One region of the Pseudomonas sp. NPDC079086 genome, then DNA from elsewhere that is predicted to be linked to it. Evidence: riboswitches for the same ligand, from Rfam matches in the RefSeq annotation. Region 1 holds a riboswitch; each other region holds the start of a gene.
The links. A riboswitch is a leader RNA that binds a small molecule or an ion and turns the genes downstream of it on or off. The one in region 1 is predicted to bind cobalamin.

Region 1 (4,190 bases):
GCGCTGGATAAGGCCCGCGACAAGGAAATCATTATCTATGTGCATGGCGCGAAGGTGGATTTCACCAATGCCTGTGAGCTGACGGGTGAGCTGGTGCATTTTGCCGGGAGAGACTTTGTCGGCCTGGCATTCGATTGGCCGTCACACCAGAACATTGTCAGCTATCTGCTCGGCATCGATGTCGGTCGCGCTCGTGATTCCAGCCAAGCGTTGGCGCAGTTGATCGAGCTGCTGGCGCGGCATACCGCTGTCGAGCGAATCAACCTGATCGCATACAGCGCCGGCGGGCGCGTGGCATCTCTAGCGTTGCAGGAATTCCAGAATCGTCATCCGGATTTGAATACGGCGCAGTTGCAGGAGCGTTATCGGATTGGCGCAGTGGTCTTTGCCGCAGCGGATGTCCCTGAGGAAATATTTGAAGGCCGCCTGCCTGCCATCAGTCGCGTTGCTGAGCAGGTGATGATCACTGTGTCCGATCAGGATGAGGCACTGGACTATGCGCAGCGTCTGATGCCCGGTGGCGCGCGGATTGGCAGCAGCCGGGCCGAGCAGAGCCTGCACCAATTCACACACAGGCGGCACCTAAACAATGTCACCTTACTGGATGTGTCCGGCAATAGCAGTGAGCGCGGTTTTGACATCGTCGGTCATCATTACTGGTACCGCCACCCCTGGGTCAGCAGCGATGTGATTTTACTGTTGCGTACGAATCTATCGCCGGATCAACGGGCGCTATCTGTCACCGAGCACCCGGCAGTCTGGTACATGAACACTGACTACCCACTGACGGTACGTGAAGCAACCCGGCGTGTACTCAAGGGCCAATGGTAGATGCTTTGGTCTGGCCTTAGCTGACGAAACATGCAGCTTGGCGCAAGCAGGCTGTAAGCCTGGATACGGCTATTAAAAACAAACGGATAGCGGACGAGGAGTCACCATGTTCACCCTTAAGCGTTTTGTCCTTTTGGCTCTGCTCGGCCTGCCGTTAGCGACCCTGCAGGCGGCTGAACCATCGTTCAGCTGTACCAAGGTAGCGTCTGGCAGTATTGAGGAACTGATTTGTCAGACGCCTGCTCTGGCCGAGTTCGACCAGAAAATGGCGAGTGTTTATCAGCAGGCTTCGGCCAAGGCCGCGAACCAGCATCCACCGGTACTCAAAGCTGAGCAGAGAGGCTGGATAAAAGGTCGCAATGACTGCTGGAAGGCCGCTGACCGCGAGCAGTGCGTAACCGAGAGCTATCGCCTGCGGATTACCGAATTGCAGGCGCGCTATGCGTTGCTCAAAGCTGTCGGGCCGGTGCATTTTCAGTGTGATGGCCTGCCAGCCAAGGAAGTGATCGTCACCTATTACCCCTCCGAGCCTGCGACCCTGCTGGCCGAGTTTGCCGACAGCGTGTCGTTGATGTACCAGCAGCCCGCAACCAGCGGTAGAAAATACCAGGGGTGCAATGAATCATTCTGGGAGCACCAGGGTGAGGCGGCTGTGGTGTGGGGCTACGGCTCGCCCGAGATGAAGTGTCAGGCCAAGTAACCCAGGTGGCTTAAGCCATCTGCGCTAAATGGCGCATTCGTTTGACGCTTAATCGCGAACTCTCTACCCTTCGCGCCTTGTAACAGGTGCCCCCAACGCTGTGCGTGTGCGGGGTGAAACTGGGAAGTCGGTGCGCTGTGTGTCTTTACGCCAGTTATTCCGACGCTGCCCCCGCAACGGTAAGTGAGTTAAACGTCGCAATTGCCACTGTGCTGCATGCATGGGAAGGCGCGGCTTAGAGCCTGAAGGTTCGCTCACAAGCCCGGAGACCGGCCTGTTGCAGTCCACGGCATCGCGGAGGGCGATGGCTGGCGTGTGGTTTGCGCTATGCGTAGGCCCGCGCTGTCCCTATCTCCGCATGCTTTTTCCAGCCAGATCGCCCTGTGGCGGTGGAGCAGTGCGATGACTGAATCGATTGAGCGTGACGCCCGGCACAAGGCGCGCATGGCCCGCAAGAAAGCCCTGATCGATGAAAAAATTGCCCAGGCCCAGGACGAATACGGCCTGCTGCTGGTGCACAGCGGCAATGGCAAGGGCAAGAGCAGCAGCGCCTTCGGCATGGTCGCCCGCGCCTTGGGCCACGGCCTCAAGGTTGGCGTGGTGCAATTTATCAAGGGTGCGGCCAGTACCGGCGAAGAAGCCTTCTTTCGCCGTTTTCCCGATGAAGTCAGCTACCACGTGATGGGCGAGGGCTTTACCTGGGAAACCCAGGATCGCCAACGTGATATCGATAAAGCCCGTGAAGCCTGGGCCGTGGCTGCGCAGTTGCTGAATGATTCAGCCGTTGGCCTGGTAGTGCTCGACGAGCTGAACATCGCGCTGAAATACGCTTACCTGGAACTCGACGTGGTGCTCGCCGATATCGAAGCGCGGCCGCTGCTGCAGCATGTGGTGGTGACTGGTCGTGGTGCGCTGCCGGGGATGATTGAGGCGGCGGATACCGTGACTGAAATGAGCCTGGTCAAGCATGCGTTCAAGGCCGGGGTGAAGGCGCAGAAAGGGGTGGAGTACTGATGCCCGCACGTCAATGTCCTGCACTGCTGATCGCTGCACCGGCTTCCGGCCAAGGCAAGACCACCGTAACCGCTGCCCTGGCACGGTTGCACGCGCGCCAAGGCAAGCGCGTGCGGGTGTTCAAATGTGGCCCGGACTTTCTCGATCCGATGATTCTCGCCCGCGCCAGCGGTGCACCTGTGTATCAGCTTGATCTGTGGATGGTTGGCGAGGCGGAGAGTCGCCGGTTGCTTTGGGAGGCGGCAGGTGAAGCCGACCTGATTCTGATCGAAGGGGTAATGGGCCTGTTCGATGGCACGCCCTCGGCGGCTGATCTGGCCCGGCACTTTGGCGTGCCGGTGCTGGCGGTGATCGATGGCTCTGCCATGGCCCAGACCTTTGGCGCCATGGCCCATGGTCTGGCGACCTTTCAGCCTGATTTGCCATTTTCCGGTGTGCTCGGCAATCGGGTTGGCAGCACACGGCATGGCGAGATTCTGCGTGATGCGCTGCCGGCCTCGATCCGCTGGTACGGCGCCTTGCCGCGCAGTGCCGAAGTTGGCTTGCCGAGCCGTCATCTGGGCCTGGTGCAGGCCGGCGAGCTGGCCGATCTGGATGCACGCCTGGATGCCGCTGCCGATGCCCTGGCCGCCAGTGCTGATACCCGTTTGCCGCCGCCCGTCAGCTTCGCCGCGCCGGAGCAGGCAAGGCCCGCACCCTTGCTCAAGGGGGTGCGGATTGGCGTGGCACGCGACAGTGCCTTTGCCTTTCTCTATCAGGCCAATCTCGATCTGTTGTGCGAACTGGGCGCCGAATTGAAGTTTTTTTCACCGCTGACAGACGCGCAGTTACCCGAGGTCGATAGCCTGTATCTGCCTGGCGGTTACCCGGAATTGCATCTGGCCACGCTTGAGGCCAACCAGCCCATGGCTGAGGCGATTCGTACGCACCATGCCATCGGCAAACCGATCCACGCCGAGTGTGGCGGCATGCTCTATCTGCTCGACAAACTGACCGATAAGCAAGGCGCCAGCGGGCAGATGCTTGGCTTGTTAAGCGGCGAGGCGAGCCTGCAACCACGCATGACCGCCATGGCCTTGCAGCAGGCTGAGTTGCCTGAGGGGCTGTTACGCGGCCACAGCTTTCACTACTCGGCGCTTAGCAGCGAACTGCAACCGCTGACCCGTGGCGAGTGCCCGAACTACAAACGCACCAGTGAGGCGGTCTATCGCCAGGGGCGGATGACGGCCTCCTATATTCACTTCTACCTGCCGTCCGATCCGGCTGCCGCCGCTGCGCTGTTTCTCCCTGGAGTGCCTGCATGAGTGAGCAAGCCTTTAGCCCGCTAGAGCGCGCGGCGGTGTATCGCGCTATTGCTGAGCGTCGCGATATGCGTCATTTCAGCGGCGGCGAGGTGGCTCCCGAATTGCTCGCGCGCGTGCTCGAAGCCGCGCATCAGGCCCCCAGCGTCGGGTTGATGCAGCCCTGGCGCTTTATTCGCATCACCCGCCCGGCCTTGCGTGAGGCGATTCACGGTTTGGTGGAGGAGGAGCGCGTGCGTACCGCCGAGGCTCTGGGCGAGCGCAGTGACGAATTTATGCAGCTAAAGGTCGAGGGTATTCGCGACTGTGCCGAGCTGCTGGTGGTGGCCCTGATGGAGGGCCGC
Region 2 (4,190 bases), on a different contig from region 1:
ACTGAGAGCGGTGGTCGCCTGCAGGTGCAGAGCGGCCAGACGATCCACCGCTTCTTCAGCGGTTTTGGCGACAATAAAGTCATCGGAGCAAGGGTTCACAAGGCACCTTCCTGGCTGAACGTAATGGCTCTATCTTGCCCTGATCCGCCGCGTTTGCGATAGCGCGGTGTTGCCTGTGCTGGCTACTTGAGCAGCGCTTGCAGATCCTCAGGAATATCCTGAGGGGTCAGCGGACCGACGCGACGCGTACCCGGATTCCCCGAGGGTAATAGGCCTAACAACGAGCCTAGGCTACCGGGAATGCGCAGCAACTGCGCCAGCCCTTCGGCCCAGTCACGCTGGCGCCAAGCCCATGCAAGCATCCACAAATGACTGCGCAAGTGCTCGTTGAAATAACGCTGACCGAGAATATGCGCTCGCTCCAGATGGTGTAGCTCGGCGGCTGGATCAAAGCCGCACTGGGCGCGGGCCAGTTGGTATTCTTGCCAAAAGGCGTGTTCACGGGTCATGGCAACGCTCCTCGTTAAGCTGCACAGTCAGTCTGCAAGTGCGAGGCCGCCCCCAGGTCAAGCAACAACAGCTAATCTTCAACAACCCCAGTTCCTGAGGAAAACGCATGCCGCGCGCCCTGCTCACACTTGTGCTGTGCCTATTACCCAGTTTTCTGCTGGCCGACACCCTGGACGGCCACTACCTGACTACGCTGGACGGCCAGCCAGCCGAAATGCACCTGCGCAGTCAAGGCCAGCAAGTCAGCGGGGAATATATCGAGGGCGGCACGTTGCGCCTGCAGATCAGCGGCAGCTTTGACGGCCAACTGCTCAGCGCGCAGATCAGCGAACCGCAATCCGGGCAGTTGATCGCCAATATGAATGCCACCTACGCCAATGGCGTGCTCAACACCCATATCGCCGCGCGCAATCCGACTACCGGAGCAACCCTGGAACGCAAGGCGCTGTTCCACCGGCAAAACATTAGCGCTGCAGCGGCCACGCAAAGTAGCCGCCCAAGCAGCAGTGCAACACGCGACCCAGCGCTGATCGGAACCTGGATACACGAGAAAATCATCAACAGCGGCGGCGCCAATTTCGCGTCGATGACCACCCAGATGATTCTGCAACTGAGTGATGACGGCAGCGTTTCGCAATGGACGCGCAGCGTGGCAGGCGGCTCAGACTGGAACTACGACAGCCCTGGCGAGCTGCAATACAGCGGGCGCTGGCAGAGCAACAACGGCTTGCTGGAGGTGCAGATGCAAGGCCGCAGTGACTATCAGCCTGCCGCCTACTATCGCTTCAGTGACCAGTACCTGGTCACTGAGAGCAATACCGGCAAGCTGATCTGGCAGCGCCGCCGGTGATCAATCAGGCAGGCTGGTGCAGCCGCGCGTTGAACAACGGCCCACGGCTATAGGCGGACAGCGCCTTGGCGGCGGCCAGCACACCCAGATCGACCAGTGGCTCGATCAGGATCACGCTCATATAGGCCAAACCGAAGCTACCGACGGCAGCCAGGTTCTCGCCGGAGAAGCCGTTACCGTAGACCGCCCAGAAACCGACCCAGGCAACGATGCCACCCTGATAAGCCGTCGACAGCGCCAGCGCCTGCTTGTAGGAGAGGTCCACATACGCGGTGCCCGGCGCAATCAGGCGCTTGGCCAGCAGGCTGATACCCCACAGCGGTACCAGCAGCGTGGTCACGTTCATGCCGTACTGCGGCAAGTCGAACTGAGCGAACAATAGCCCCTGCAGCAACAGGCCAAGCGCCAGACCGATAGCCGTTGCCCCGGCGCCAAACAGCAGCAGCAGAGTTGAGCCGAGGATCAGGTGTACTTCGGAAACGCCAACCGCCTGATGCGGAAAGACCTCGAAGAAGCAAAACACCAACGCAGTGGTCAGCAGGCTACGTAAGGTCAGGGCAGCAATGCCGCCGTTGCTGCGTACGCTGTCGAGGGCAAGCTTGGCCGTGAGGCCAAAGGCACCCGCTGCGGTTGCATAACTGAGGAAGAGTTTGGCGCCAGTAACGACTTCTGGTTCGATGTGCATAGAGATTCCTGTACCGCGCCCACCGCGCGATGATCTGGATTGAGGGATTGGGCATCGTGCCCGGCTTCGATGGCAGGTCTCCTGGCTCACGGTTTACTACTTCGCCCGCCTTCCCAACCTTGCGGTCAGTGGCATGTGGGCGTCGCTCGCCGCTTACAGTTGCGGGGGCAGCCATGGCTTCGGTACGTGTAGCAGTACCCACCATGTTCCCTTTTCATCCGCTCGCGTAACACGCTGCGGAACCATCGGCGGCCACCTTACCCGGCCGCACGCAGAAATGACATAGCCCGGCGCAGAGGACCGGGCTCAAGGTAAAGCAGAACACTGCAATTCGCGCAAAAGCCCTTGCTAGACGGGCATACACCTCACACCAGGTGCGGCGTGCTGCGCGCCAACAACGCCTCAACTTCCACTCCGCGCGGCAAGGTGCCGTAGACACGACCACCCTGGCCGCCCAGGCGGCTGGCGATAAAGGCATCAGACACCGCCGCATTACCGGCTTCCAGCAGCAACTTGGCTTGCAGCGCCAAAGCCACGTCTTCGGTGAGTTGGCGAGCGCGGTACTGGATATCGGCGGTGTCGCGGAAATCCGCCTGCAACTTGGCAACATGCGCCTTGAGCCTTGCATCACCGTGGCCGTCGCCCAGCTCATGGAACAGCGCATCAAGCACACCTGGTTCCTTAGACAGGGCACGCAACACGTCCAGGCATTGCACGTTGCCCGAACCTTCCCAGGTGGAATTGACCGGTGCTTCGCGGTACAGGCGCGGCAGGATGGTTTCCTCGACATAACCGGCGCCGCCCATGCATTCGGCGGCCTCGTTGATCATGGCCGGCGCCCGTTTGCAGATCCAGTATTTGCCCACAGCGGTGACGAGCCGAGCGAACTTGTCTTCCTGCTCGTCGTGCGGATTATCCAGCGCCTTGCCCATACGCATGGTCAACGCTAGCGCCGCCTCACTTTCCAGGGCCAGGTCAGCCAGTACGTTCTGCATCAACGGCTGTTCGCTAAGCACGCGGCCGCCCACCTGGCGATGGGCACAGTGGTGCGCGGCCTGGGTCAGCGCCTGACGCATCAGCGCGCTGGAGCCGATCATGCAGTCGAAGCGGGTCAGCGCGACCATCTCGATAATGGTTGGCACGCCGCGGCCTTCCTCGCCGACCATCCAGGCCAGCGCGCCGCGGAACTCCACTTCGCTGGAGGCGTTCGACCAGTTGCCCAGCTTGTTTTTCAGGCGCTGGATATAGAACTCGTTACGCGAACCATCCGGACGATGGCGTGGCAGTAGAAAGCAGGTCAGCCCCTTAGCGGTATACGCCAGGGTCAGAAAGGCATCGCACATCGGCGCCGAGCAGAACCACTTATGGCCAACCAGCTCATAGGCCTGACCCGGGCCACCCAGGCCAACCGGATAAGCCCGCGTGGTGTTGGCGCGCACATCAGTACCGCCCTGCTTCTCGGTCATGGCCATGCCGATGGTCGCCCCGGTTTTCTGCTCTATCGGCAGGTTGCGCGGGTCGTATTGGGTCGAGAGGATTTTTGGCAACCACTTCTCGGCCACATCGGCCTGTAGCTTGAGTGCGGGCACGCTGGCGAAGGTCATGGTCAGCGGGCAGCCGCTACCGGCTTCGGCCTGGCTGTGCAGGTAGCTCATCGCGGCACGTGCCACCTGGGCACCGGCACGCGGGTCAGTCCAGGGCATGGACGGCAGGCCGTGTTCGATAGCGGCGCTCATCAACTGGTGGTAGGCCGGGTGAAACTCAACCAAATCAGCACGATGACCATAACGGTCATGGCTCTTAAACACCGGCTTATTTTCGTTAGCGAGAAAACCAGCGACCATCAGCTCACCGCCGGCCAGACCGCCATATACATCCAGACGCTGCTCGGCCCAGCCACCGCCAAAACGCTTGGTCCACTCTTGCAGCGGCAGGTCGACGCGGTACAGATTGGCGCCATCCAGCGACGGCACTTGATTGAACACTTCATGGGTTTCGGCGTGTTGGCTGGCGTTCATGGCTGAGGCTCCTCTTCAGGCAATGGGGCGCCCACGACGCGTAGACAAAAGGTGACTAAGGCCTGGCTGACTTCAGCCAGGCTGGGGGCGGGGTAACCGGCTTCGCGGGCCGCACGCGCTGGCGGCG
Region 3 (4,190 bases), on a different contig from region 1:
TCATCCCACACGTGAAGATATAAAAAGTAAGCAGGCGCAGGGTGTGGTCTTTGATACGCACATCATCGCCAACCCGGCCAATACCCGGGAATGGATCGTGCTATTGAAGAAGGGCGCGGGCACCAGCTTCTTTCTGGTTGATGACCAAGAGCAGGTGGAGTCCTTCGCCGACCTCAATGACCTGATCGAAGAGTTGCGCTTACTCGGCATCAAAGGCACAGAGATTCATCTCTAACAGGCTGTAAACCAGGGTCACCCAATGCCCATTCGTTATGCGAGAAGTCTGACCGGCCGCACTCGCAGTGCGGCTGCCAACCGGCATCTTGGGTTTACCCTGGCTTTTGTTGCCGGGGCGATCAATGCCGGCGGATTTCTTGCCGTGCAGCAATACACCTCGCACATGACCGGCATTGTCTCGGCAATGGCCGATAACATCGCTCTGGGCGCGTATGAGCTGGTCTGGGGTGGCCTCGGCGCGGTGCTGTCGTTTCTTCTTGGCGCGGCGTGTTCGACGGTGATGATCAATTACTCACGGCGGCGGCATCTGCACAGCGAATACGCCTTGCCGCTGCTGCTTGAGGCCGTGTTGCTGCTGTGTTTTGGCTTTTTGGGCACGGCAATGGCGCAGATTACCGGCCTGTTTGTGCCGCTGACGGTGATGCTGCTGTGTTTCATCATGGGCCTGCAGAACGCGCTGATCACCAAGCTTTCCAACGCCGAAATCCGCACCACGCATATCACCGGGATCATCACTGACATCGGCATCGAGCTGGGCAAGCTGTTCTATTGGAATCGCACGCGCGGGCCTGAAATAGCCCGGGTGATGGCCGACCGTCAGCGGTTGCGGGTGCTCAGCTTGTTAGCGCTGTACTTCTTCCTCGGTGGGGTGATCGGCGCACTGGGTTTCAGCTACCTGGGGTACATCGCCACCGTGCCGCTGGCCTTGCTGCTGGTGTTGCTGGCCTGCGTGCCGGCGCTGGATGACCTGCTGTTACTCGCACGGAGGGCGCTACGTCGCTGAAGTCGATCGGTTGGTTACGCTCAAGCGTCTGACGACCTGAACAGATGGCGATGCTCGGCGTTATACAGCGCCGAGTCGGCGAACTGTTCGGCGTGCAGCACGCGGCCGACGAGGATCAGTGCAGTACGGCGAAAGCCCTTGGCGCGCACCTGCTCCTCGATGGTGGCGAGGGTGCCACTGACCCAATCCTGATCCGGCCAGCTGGCCCGGTGCACCACAGCAATCGGACAGTCCGCGCCGTAGTGCGGCAGCAACTCAGTGACTATCTTGCTCAGATGTACCACGCCGAGGTGAATGGCCATGGTCGCGCCGTGGCGCGCCAGATCACTCAGCTGCTCACCCGCCGGCATCTCCGACTTGCTCGCATAGCGAGTGAGAATCAGCGTCTGTGCCACCTCGGGCAGGGTCAGTTCGCTTTCCAGCAGGGCGGCGCAAGCAGCGGTCGCAGTGACGCCGGGAATGATCTGGAAAGGAATTTCCAGCCGACGCAGGTGGCGGATCTGTTCGCCAATCGCGCCATACAGCGACGGGTCGCCGGAATGCACGCGGGCCACGTCCTGGCCTTTGCCGTGCGCCTGGGCAATCAGCTCGATAATTTCATCCAGGTGCAGTTCAGCGGTGTTCACCACCTGCTCAGCGCTATGGCCTTCCAACACCGCTGCCGGTACCAGCGAGCCGGCGTAGAGAATCACCGGGCAGCTGCGCAGCAGGCGCTGGCCCTTTACGGTGATCAGCTCGGGGTCGCCGGGGCCGGCACCGATAAAGTAGACGGTCATGACAAATCCTTGGGTGCAATCGACGCCAGCGCGCAGGTGGCACTGGCATTACGGGTTTTGCCGCCGAGCAGGCGGACAGGTTGGCCGCCCAGGCGTTCGGCCAGCGCCTGGGCGCAGGGTTCGGCGACGGCCGGGCTGCCGGTGACGGCCAGAGTAAGTGCGCAAGCTTGAACGAGGTTTTGATAGGGCAGCAGCTCTTCAGGGCTGAAACAGATCAGCTGCAGGCCGAGATGTTCGGCCAGCGCCTGCAGGCCCGGTTCGTCACGCTTGTGCGTGATGCTCGCCAGCCCCGCCAAGTTATCCACATTAAGACCATGCGCCTGCAAACTGTGCAGCAGCAGGCTGAGCAAATCTTCCACACTGCAGCCGCTGCGACAGCCCAGCCCAGCGACTACCTGAATGGCGGCAGCGGGGCGGCTAGGGGCGTTACTGGGGATCATCTGCGGTGCTCGATGTGTGCGGCGGCGTAGCTCACCATGGCGGCCGGCAGTGGTCAACTGCGATTGACCGGCCGCCGTGGCCTGCGTAGCCTTGGCGCGTTCGAGGTTCTTCGCGGCTCTGCCGCTGAAGCTAAGAGGGAACAAGGTGAATGCCTTGGCTGCCCCCGCAACTGTAAACGACTCGTCCCCTTGCGTTGTTCTGCCGCCCAAGCGCTGCAGCACAACAGCCACTGCGTAAACGCGGGAAGGCGAAGGGGGTAGCCGGCGTATCTACGCCAGCCCGGTCGTGAGCCAGGAGACCTGCCTCGTCACGTTTTCGACAACCGGGCGGGGTGATCCGGTGGTGTTGGCTGACGCCCCGTGGCTGTCATGTCTGTGCCGCCTCCTGCTCGTCTTTCTTTCGACGCTATGCAGGACTCGCCATGAAAACCCTCGGCAAACTTCCCGTCACCATCGTTACCGGCTTTCTCGGCGCCGGTAAAACCACCTTGCTCCGGCATATGCTTGGCCACGCTGACGGGCGGCGCATTGCGGTGATCGTCAATGAATTCGGCGAGCTGGGCATCGACGGAGAAATCCTCAAACAGTGCTCCATCGGTTGTAGCGAAGAAGAAGCCAACGGCCGCGTCTTTGAGCTGGCCAACGGTTGCCTGTGTTGCACCGTGCAAGAAGAGTTCTTCCCGGTGATGCGCGAGTTAGTGGCGCGCCGTGGCGAACTCGACCATATCCTTATCGAAACCTCCGGTCTGGCCCTGCCCAAGCCGCTGGTGCAGGCCTTTAACTGGCCGGAAATTCGCAACGCCTGCACGGTGGATGCAGTGATCACTGTGGTCGATAGCCCAGCTGTGGCCGCTGGTACTTTCGCTGCCTTCCCTGACCAGGTCGATCAGCAGCGCAAGCTTGATCCGAATCTCGACCATGAATCGCCGCTGCACGAGCTGTTCGCGGATCAGCTGGCCAGCGCTGATCTGGTGATCCTCAATAAAGCCGACCTGCTCGACGCCGCCACCCTGGCGGCGGTGCGCGCCGAAGTGGCGGAAGAGCTGCCGCCAGCGGTGAAAATTATCGAAGCCCACGGCGGCGAACTGCCGCTGGACGTACTGCTGGGCCTCAACTGCGAAACCGAGCTGCACATCGATGCGCGCAAAACCCACCATGACCTGGAAGGGCATGAAGAGCACGATCACGACGAATTCGACTCGTTCCACGTGGAACTACCGGAGGCCGAGGAAGCGCGTTTGCTGGGCGCACTGAAGGACGTGGTCAGCAAACACGGCATTCTGCGCATCAAGGGTTTCGCGGCGATTCCCGGCAAGCCGATGCGTCTGCTGCTGCAAGGCGTTGGCCAGCGCTTCGACAAACACTTCGACCGCGCCTGGCAGGCTGACGAAGTGCGGGTCAGCCGCTTGATCGTGATCGGTCAGCAGCTTGATCAGGCTGTCATCAGCGCTGAATTGCAGGCGGCATTGGCGAACTAAGCCCCCATGCATCTAATCCGCACCCAGCCCGGCAGCCAAGTACCGGTCGACAGCATCGCCGACCTCGGCCAGACACCGGCCGAGCTGGTGATTCTCTGCACCGGCGATTCGCAGCTGTCGTTACTGGCCGAGGTGGCGCGGCAGTTACCCGAGGATTACCCGAGCCTGCGCCTAGCCAGTCCGGCGCAGTTGAGTAATCACGCCTCGGTGGACCTCTACGTCGAGCAGGTGCTGCAGCATGCCAAGGTCATCCTGATTGCCGTGCACGGCGGCGTCAGTTACTGGCGCTACGGTATTGAGCGTTTGGTTGAGCTGGCCGAGCGCGGTGCGCGGGTGATCATGGTGCCCGGCTGCGACAACCCTGACCCCGAGCTGATGGGCTTGAGCACTGTGCCGCAGGCTGAGGCCGAGCGGCTTTGGCAGTTCCTCCGTCAGGGCGGCGCGCAGAATGCGCGGCAGCTGTTTAACTGCATCG
Region 4 (4,190 bases), on a different contig from region 1:
TTGCAGGGTGCAGATCACCGGGTTATTGGCGGTCAGGCGCGGGCGGGTGATGCCTTCGGCGACCATCCGCGCATCGCAGAGAATCGGCGCGCCCTTGGCCAGCGCGGCGCGGCCGGCTGCACCGGCCCCGGGGGAGAAGCGCAGGTCCTGCACCACATCGACCATGCCGCAGGCGTGGATAACGCGCACGGCGAGCTTTTCCAGATCAGCCGGTATCGCCGACAGGTCAGCCTCGGCGCGGATGGTGGCGAAGGACTGGCGGTAGATTTCCTGGCCGTCGCGGATGTACTCAAGCATCGCTGTTTCCTGTTGTGCAGTGGGCGGCGAACCAGTCGCCGGCCTCGTCGATCGTTATGGCGCTGGCCAGCATTTGGCCGAAACCGGCCGCCTCGGGCGTGCGTTGATAAAGCTGGTAATGCCCGGCGCTGCTGGCCAGCAGCGTAAAGGGCGCGGTATGCGCGGCGGCGCAGGAGCGCGGGCAGGCGCTGAGATGCACCTGCGGCCGCGCTGTGCTGGCGCGCAGGTGCTTGGCGAGCAGCAAGGCGTCGACTTTGCTGTCGGCTAGGCCCTTGGCGCAGGCGGCTGAGCCGGTGCAGGCGATCAGATTGCTAAGCGGTTCCTGCGCGTCAGTGAGCAGGCCGAGTTCGGCCAGCGCGTGCAGCAGTGTGCCTGCCGAGTGCTCTGGGATATTCGGCAGCAGCAGACCCTGCCAGGGCGTCAGGCGCAGGCTGGCATCGCCGTAGTGCTCAGCCAGCTCGGCCAGGGCGCGCAGCTGCGCGGCGTTGATCCGGCCCAGGCGCGCGCTGGCTGCAATCATGCACAGGCCGGCCTGCTGCTGTGGATAAATGCCGAGTGCTGGATGTGGGTGGATCGAGGTGCGCTGCCAACCGAGTGGGGCCGCTTGCAGGGCGAAGGGCAGTTGCGCCTGTAGCTGTTGCAGCAGCTGGCGGGCTGGAGTCACGGCGAGCAGCTGGCGCATCCGGCTATGTTCGCTTCCGGCCAAGTTGAGAAACAGCCTGAGCAGTAGCTCGATTAGCTGCACGACTTGCTCTGCGTCGATCACACCCAGTGGCTTGTCACTCGGGCAACCGGCCAAGCCAAAGGCCAATCGGGCCGGCGATCCGGGCAGGGCGCTAAGCCAGATATCGTGGGGGTGTTCGAGCATAGTCAGGGCTTCGCCGCCGTCCAGCTGCAGGGCGAACTTGGCCGACAGCCCATGCAGCGTCGGGGTGGTTTGCAGCAGGTCGAGCAATGCGGCGGCCAGCGGGCGGGTGTCGAGCAGGGCGTGCGGATCGAGGCCGGCGGCGGGGCTAAATAGCAGGTTGCGCACATCGTCGGCGGCCGGGTTGCTGGGGCCCAGGCCTGCGGCGAGCAGGCGCTCGATCAACTCGGCTTGCTGGCCGGGCAACACGCCACGAATCTGCAGATTGCTGCGGTTGGTCAGCTCCAGCACACCGCTGGCGCAGTGTTCGGCCGCCTCGGCGATGGCGCGTGCCTGGGAGCTGTTGAGTACGCCGCCGGCCAGCTTGACCCGACAGATGCCACCGTCCAGCGCCGGAACGATACGCAGCAGGCCGGGACACGCGCTAGGACGTGGGTCGGGCAGGTCGGCGGAGGTTGGACGGTTGCGCAAAAAGGGTCACCAGCAACAAAGACGCGGCGACCGAACCAGCGAAATCCGCCCACAGGGGATTTCATGGCATCGGTACACCCCGCCCGATGTTGGCACTCGCGACTAGCGTCGTCGGCAGGTCTCCTGGCTGACAGGTCTTTATCTGCCGCGGCCTTCCCGGTTACCCAGTGGCACAGTTGCGGCAGACTCGCTGTTTACAGTTGCGGGGGCAGCCACGGTTTAACCGTGTTCCCTCTTAGGCCCTATGCACAATGGCGGCGGGCACCGACGAAGGCGCTATTATGCCCGCTTTGTTTGACGTGCAGACACCCTTGCTCGTCGGGCGGGCGCAGAGGAGTAGGTATGACGGCCTGGTTAACCCTGGTGGGGATAGGTGAAGACGGCTATGCCGACCTGGGTGAGGCGGCGCGGCTGGCGCTGGGTGAGGCGCAGTGGATTGTTGGCAGCCCACGGCAGCTGGCGCTGTTGCCCAGCGATCTGCCGGGGCAGCACGAACTGTGGCCCAGCCCCTTCAGCCTGGAGCCGGTGTTGGCGCGGCGCGGTACGCCGGTGTGCGTGCTGGCCAGCGGCGACCCGCTGTTCTATGGGGTTGGCGCGAGCCTGGCGCGGCAGCTGCCGACGGATGAGTTGCGGGTGTTTTCCGCACCCTCGTCGGTGTCGCTGGCCGCCGCCCGTCTGGGCTGGCCGCTGCAGGACGTGACGGTGCTGTCGCTGGTGGCGCGGCCGTTGGCGGCGTTGCAGGCACAGCTCTTCCCTGGCGCGCGGCTGCTGCTGTTGAGCAATGACGGCGACAGCCCGGCGGCCGTGGCCGAGTTGCTGCGTGAACGCGGTTTTGGCCCGAGCCGGCTGACCGTGCTGGAGCACCTGAGCGGCGCTCAGGAACGGCGGATTGATGGCCTGGCCAGTGACTGGGCATTGCCGCGCGCTGCTGATCTCAATCTGTTGGCAATCGAGTGCGAGGCTGGCGCTGAGGCGCGCTTGCTGCCGCTGACGCCGGGTTTGCCGGACGACGCCTATCGGCACGACGGTCAGCTGACCAAGCGTGATGTGCGCGCCATCACCCTGGCGCGGCTGGCGCCGCAACCCGGCGAGCTGCTCTGGGATGTCGGCGCTGGCTGCGGCTCCATCGGCATCGAGTGGATGCGCGCGCATACCAGCTGCCGGGCGCTTGCCATCGAGGCCGATGCCGGCCGTCAGGCGCATATCCAGCACAATCGCGACGCCCTCGGCGTGCCTGGCCTGCAACTGGTCGCCGGCCGTGCCCCCGAAGTGCTGAGCGGCTTGGCTGCGCCGGATGCGATTTTTATCGGCGGTGGGGTGACCATCCCCGGTGTGCTGGAGCAGTGCTGGGCCAACCTCAAGCCGGGCGGCCGCCTGGTGGCCAATGCCGTGACCCTGCAAAGTGAAGCGGCGCTGGTGGCCTGGCGTGAACAGGTGGGCGGCGAGCTGACCCGCATCAGCGTGGCCCAGGCGCAGCCGCTGGGCGGTTTCGACACCTGGCGCAGCGCCTTGCCGATAACTCTGCTGGAAGTACGCAAGCCGTGAGTCCGCGCATTCTGCTGCTCGGCGGCACCACCGAGGCGTTGCGCCTGGCGCGCCGTTTAAGCCCCGAAACTATCTACAGCCTGGCCGGGCTGGGCCGGGTGCCGGATGACTTGCCCTGTCAGGTGCGCGTTGGCGGTTTCGGCGGGGCAGAAGGTTTGGCGGGGTATATCCGCGAACAGGGCATCGAACTGCTGCTCGACCTGACCCACCCCTACGCTGCGCAGATCAGCACCAACGCCGCCCGCGCCGCCGAACTGAGCGGGATCGTCTGCTGGGCGCTGCGCCGTCCCGGTTGGCAGGCCGGCGCAGGGGATGACTGGTGCGAGGTGGACGATTGGACCGGACTGATTGCCGCGCTAGACGAGTTCCGCCGGCCGCTGTTTACCCTTGGCCGTGAGCCGCTGGAACACCTGCACGAGATTCCCCTGCATCAGCACTGGACCGTGCGCTGCCTGACGGAGCAGCAAGCCGTGCCGCGTGCGGAGATTATCGGCGCGCGCGGGCCGTTCGATCTGCACGGCGAGCGTGCGTTATTCGCTCGCCTGGGCACGGATGTGCTGATCAGCAAGAACAGCGGCAGCCAGTCCACCGAGCCCAAGTTGCAGGTGGCGCGTGAACTGAGTTTGCCTGTATTGCTGCTGCGTCGGCCCGAGTTGCCAGCGGTTGATCGCGAGTTTCTGCAGCCAGATGCCCTGTGGGAGGCGCTAGAGCGGCGATTGGTCTGAGCGGTCGTCGCGGCTAAAGCCCCACAAGTCACAGATTGTTCCTCACGCTCCGCGTGGGAATTCAGCCCAGGACGCTCTGCGTCCACCACGGTTGCGCAGAGTTCAACTACGTCAGGCACGACGCGGAGCGTTGTAAGCGCAGGTGCCCACTCAGAGCGTGGGCACCATCTGGAATCTGATGCCCCGCCACCCGAGCAAAAAATCCCCTGTTAGACTGCCGCCCCGCTTTGGAGGCCGCCATGACCACGCCCGTTTCCCCTTACGCTCGCATTCTGTTTATTGGCCCA

Region 2: it holds a riboswitch for cobalamin, as region 1 does, so the genes downstream of both, ACIGEK_RS07420 (energy-coupling factor ABC transporter permease) here and cobO (cob(I)yrinic acid a,c-diamide adenosyltransferase) in region 1, are expected to answer to the same signal.
Region 3: it holds a riboswitch for cobalamin, as region 1 does, so the genes downstream of both, cobW (cobalamin biosynthesis protein CobW) here and cobO (cob(I)yrinic acid a,c-diamide adenosyltransferase) in region 1, are expected to answer to the same signal.
Region 4: it holds a riboswitch for cobalamin, as region 1 does, so the genes downstream of both, cobG (precorrin-3B synthase) here and cobO (cob(I)yrinic acid a,c-diamide adenosyltransferase) in region 1, are expected to answer to the same signal.

The regions. Positions count from the first base shown of each region.
Region 1 is NZ_JBITTY010000002.1:628,367-632,556, reverse strand. Features, by position in the region: gene ACIGEK_RS12465 (alpha/beta hydrolase) at 1-831, shown strand, start outside; gene ACIGEK_RS12460 (MliC family protein) at 938-1,531, shown strand; cobalamin riboswitch at 1,599-1,824, shown strand; gene cobO (cob(I)yrinic acid a,c-diamide adenosyltransferase) at 1,934-2,545, shown strand; gene ACIGEK_RS12450 (cobyrinate a,c-diamide synthase) at 2,545-3,849, shown strand; gene bluB (5,6-dimethylbenzimidazole synthase) at 3,846-4,190, shown strand, end outside.
Region 2 is NZ_JBITTY010000001.1:1,592,892-1,597,081, reverse strand. Features, by position in the region: gene amn (AMP nucleosidase) at 1-99, opposite strand, end outside; gene ACIGEK_RS07430 (DUF3703 domain-containing protein) at 183-509, opposite strand; gene ACIGEK_RS07425 (hypothetical protein) at 617-1,360, shown strand; gene ACIGEK_RS07420 (energy-coupling factor ABC transporter permease) at 1,365-2,045, opposite strand; cobalamin riboswitch at 2,099-2,307, opposite strand; gene ACIGEK_RS07415 (acyl-CoA dehydrogenase family protein) at 2,411-4,063, opposite strand; gene ACIGEK_RS07410 (TetR/AcrR family transcriptional regulator) at 4,060-4,190, opposite strand, start outside.
Region 3 is NZ_JBITTY010000001.1:739,210-743,399, forward strand. Features, by position in the region: gene ACIGEK_RS03575 (hypothetical protein) at 1-235, shown strand, start outside; gene ACIGEK_RS03580 (YoaK family protein) at 260-1,021, shown strand; gene cobM (precorrin-4 C(11)-methyltransferase) at 1,042-1,797, opposite strand; gene ACIGEK_RS03590 (cobalamin biosynthesis protein) at 1,794-2,237, opposite strand; cobalamin riboswitch at 2,324-2,560, shown strand; gene cobW (cobalamin biosynthesis protein CobW) at 2,660-3,715, shown strand; gene cobN (cobaltochelatase subunit CobN) at 3,722-4,190, shown strand, end outside.
Region 4 is NZ_JBITTY010000001.1:756,244-760,433, forward strand. Features, by position in the region: gene ACIGEK_RS03645 (precorrin-8X methylmutase) at 1-297, opposite strand, end outside; gene cobG (precorrin-3B synthase) at 290-1,633, opposite strand; cobalamin riboswitch at 1,729-1,917, opposite strand; gene cbiE (precorrin-6y C5,15-methyltransferase (decarboxylating) subunit CbiE) at 1,976-3,178, shown strand; gene ACIGEK_RS03660 (cobalt-precorrin-6A reductase) at 3,175-3,903, shown strand; gene ACIGEK_RS03665 ((2Fe-2S) ferredoxin domain-containing protein) at 4,143-4,190, shown strand, end outside.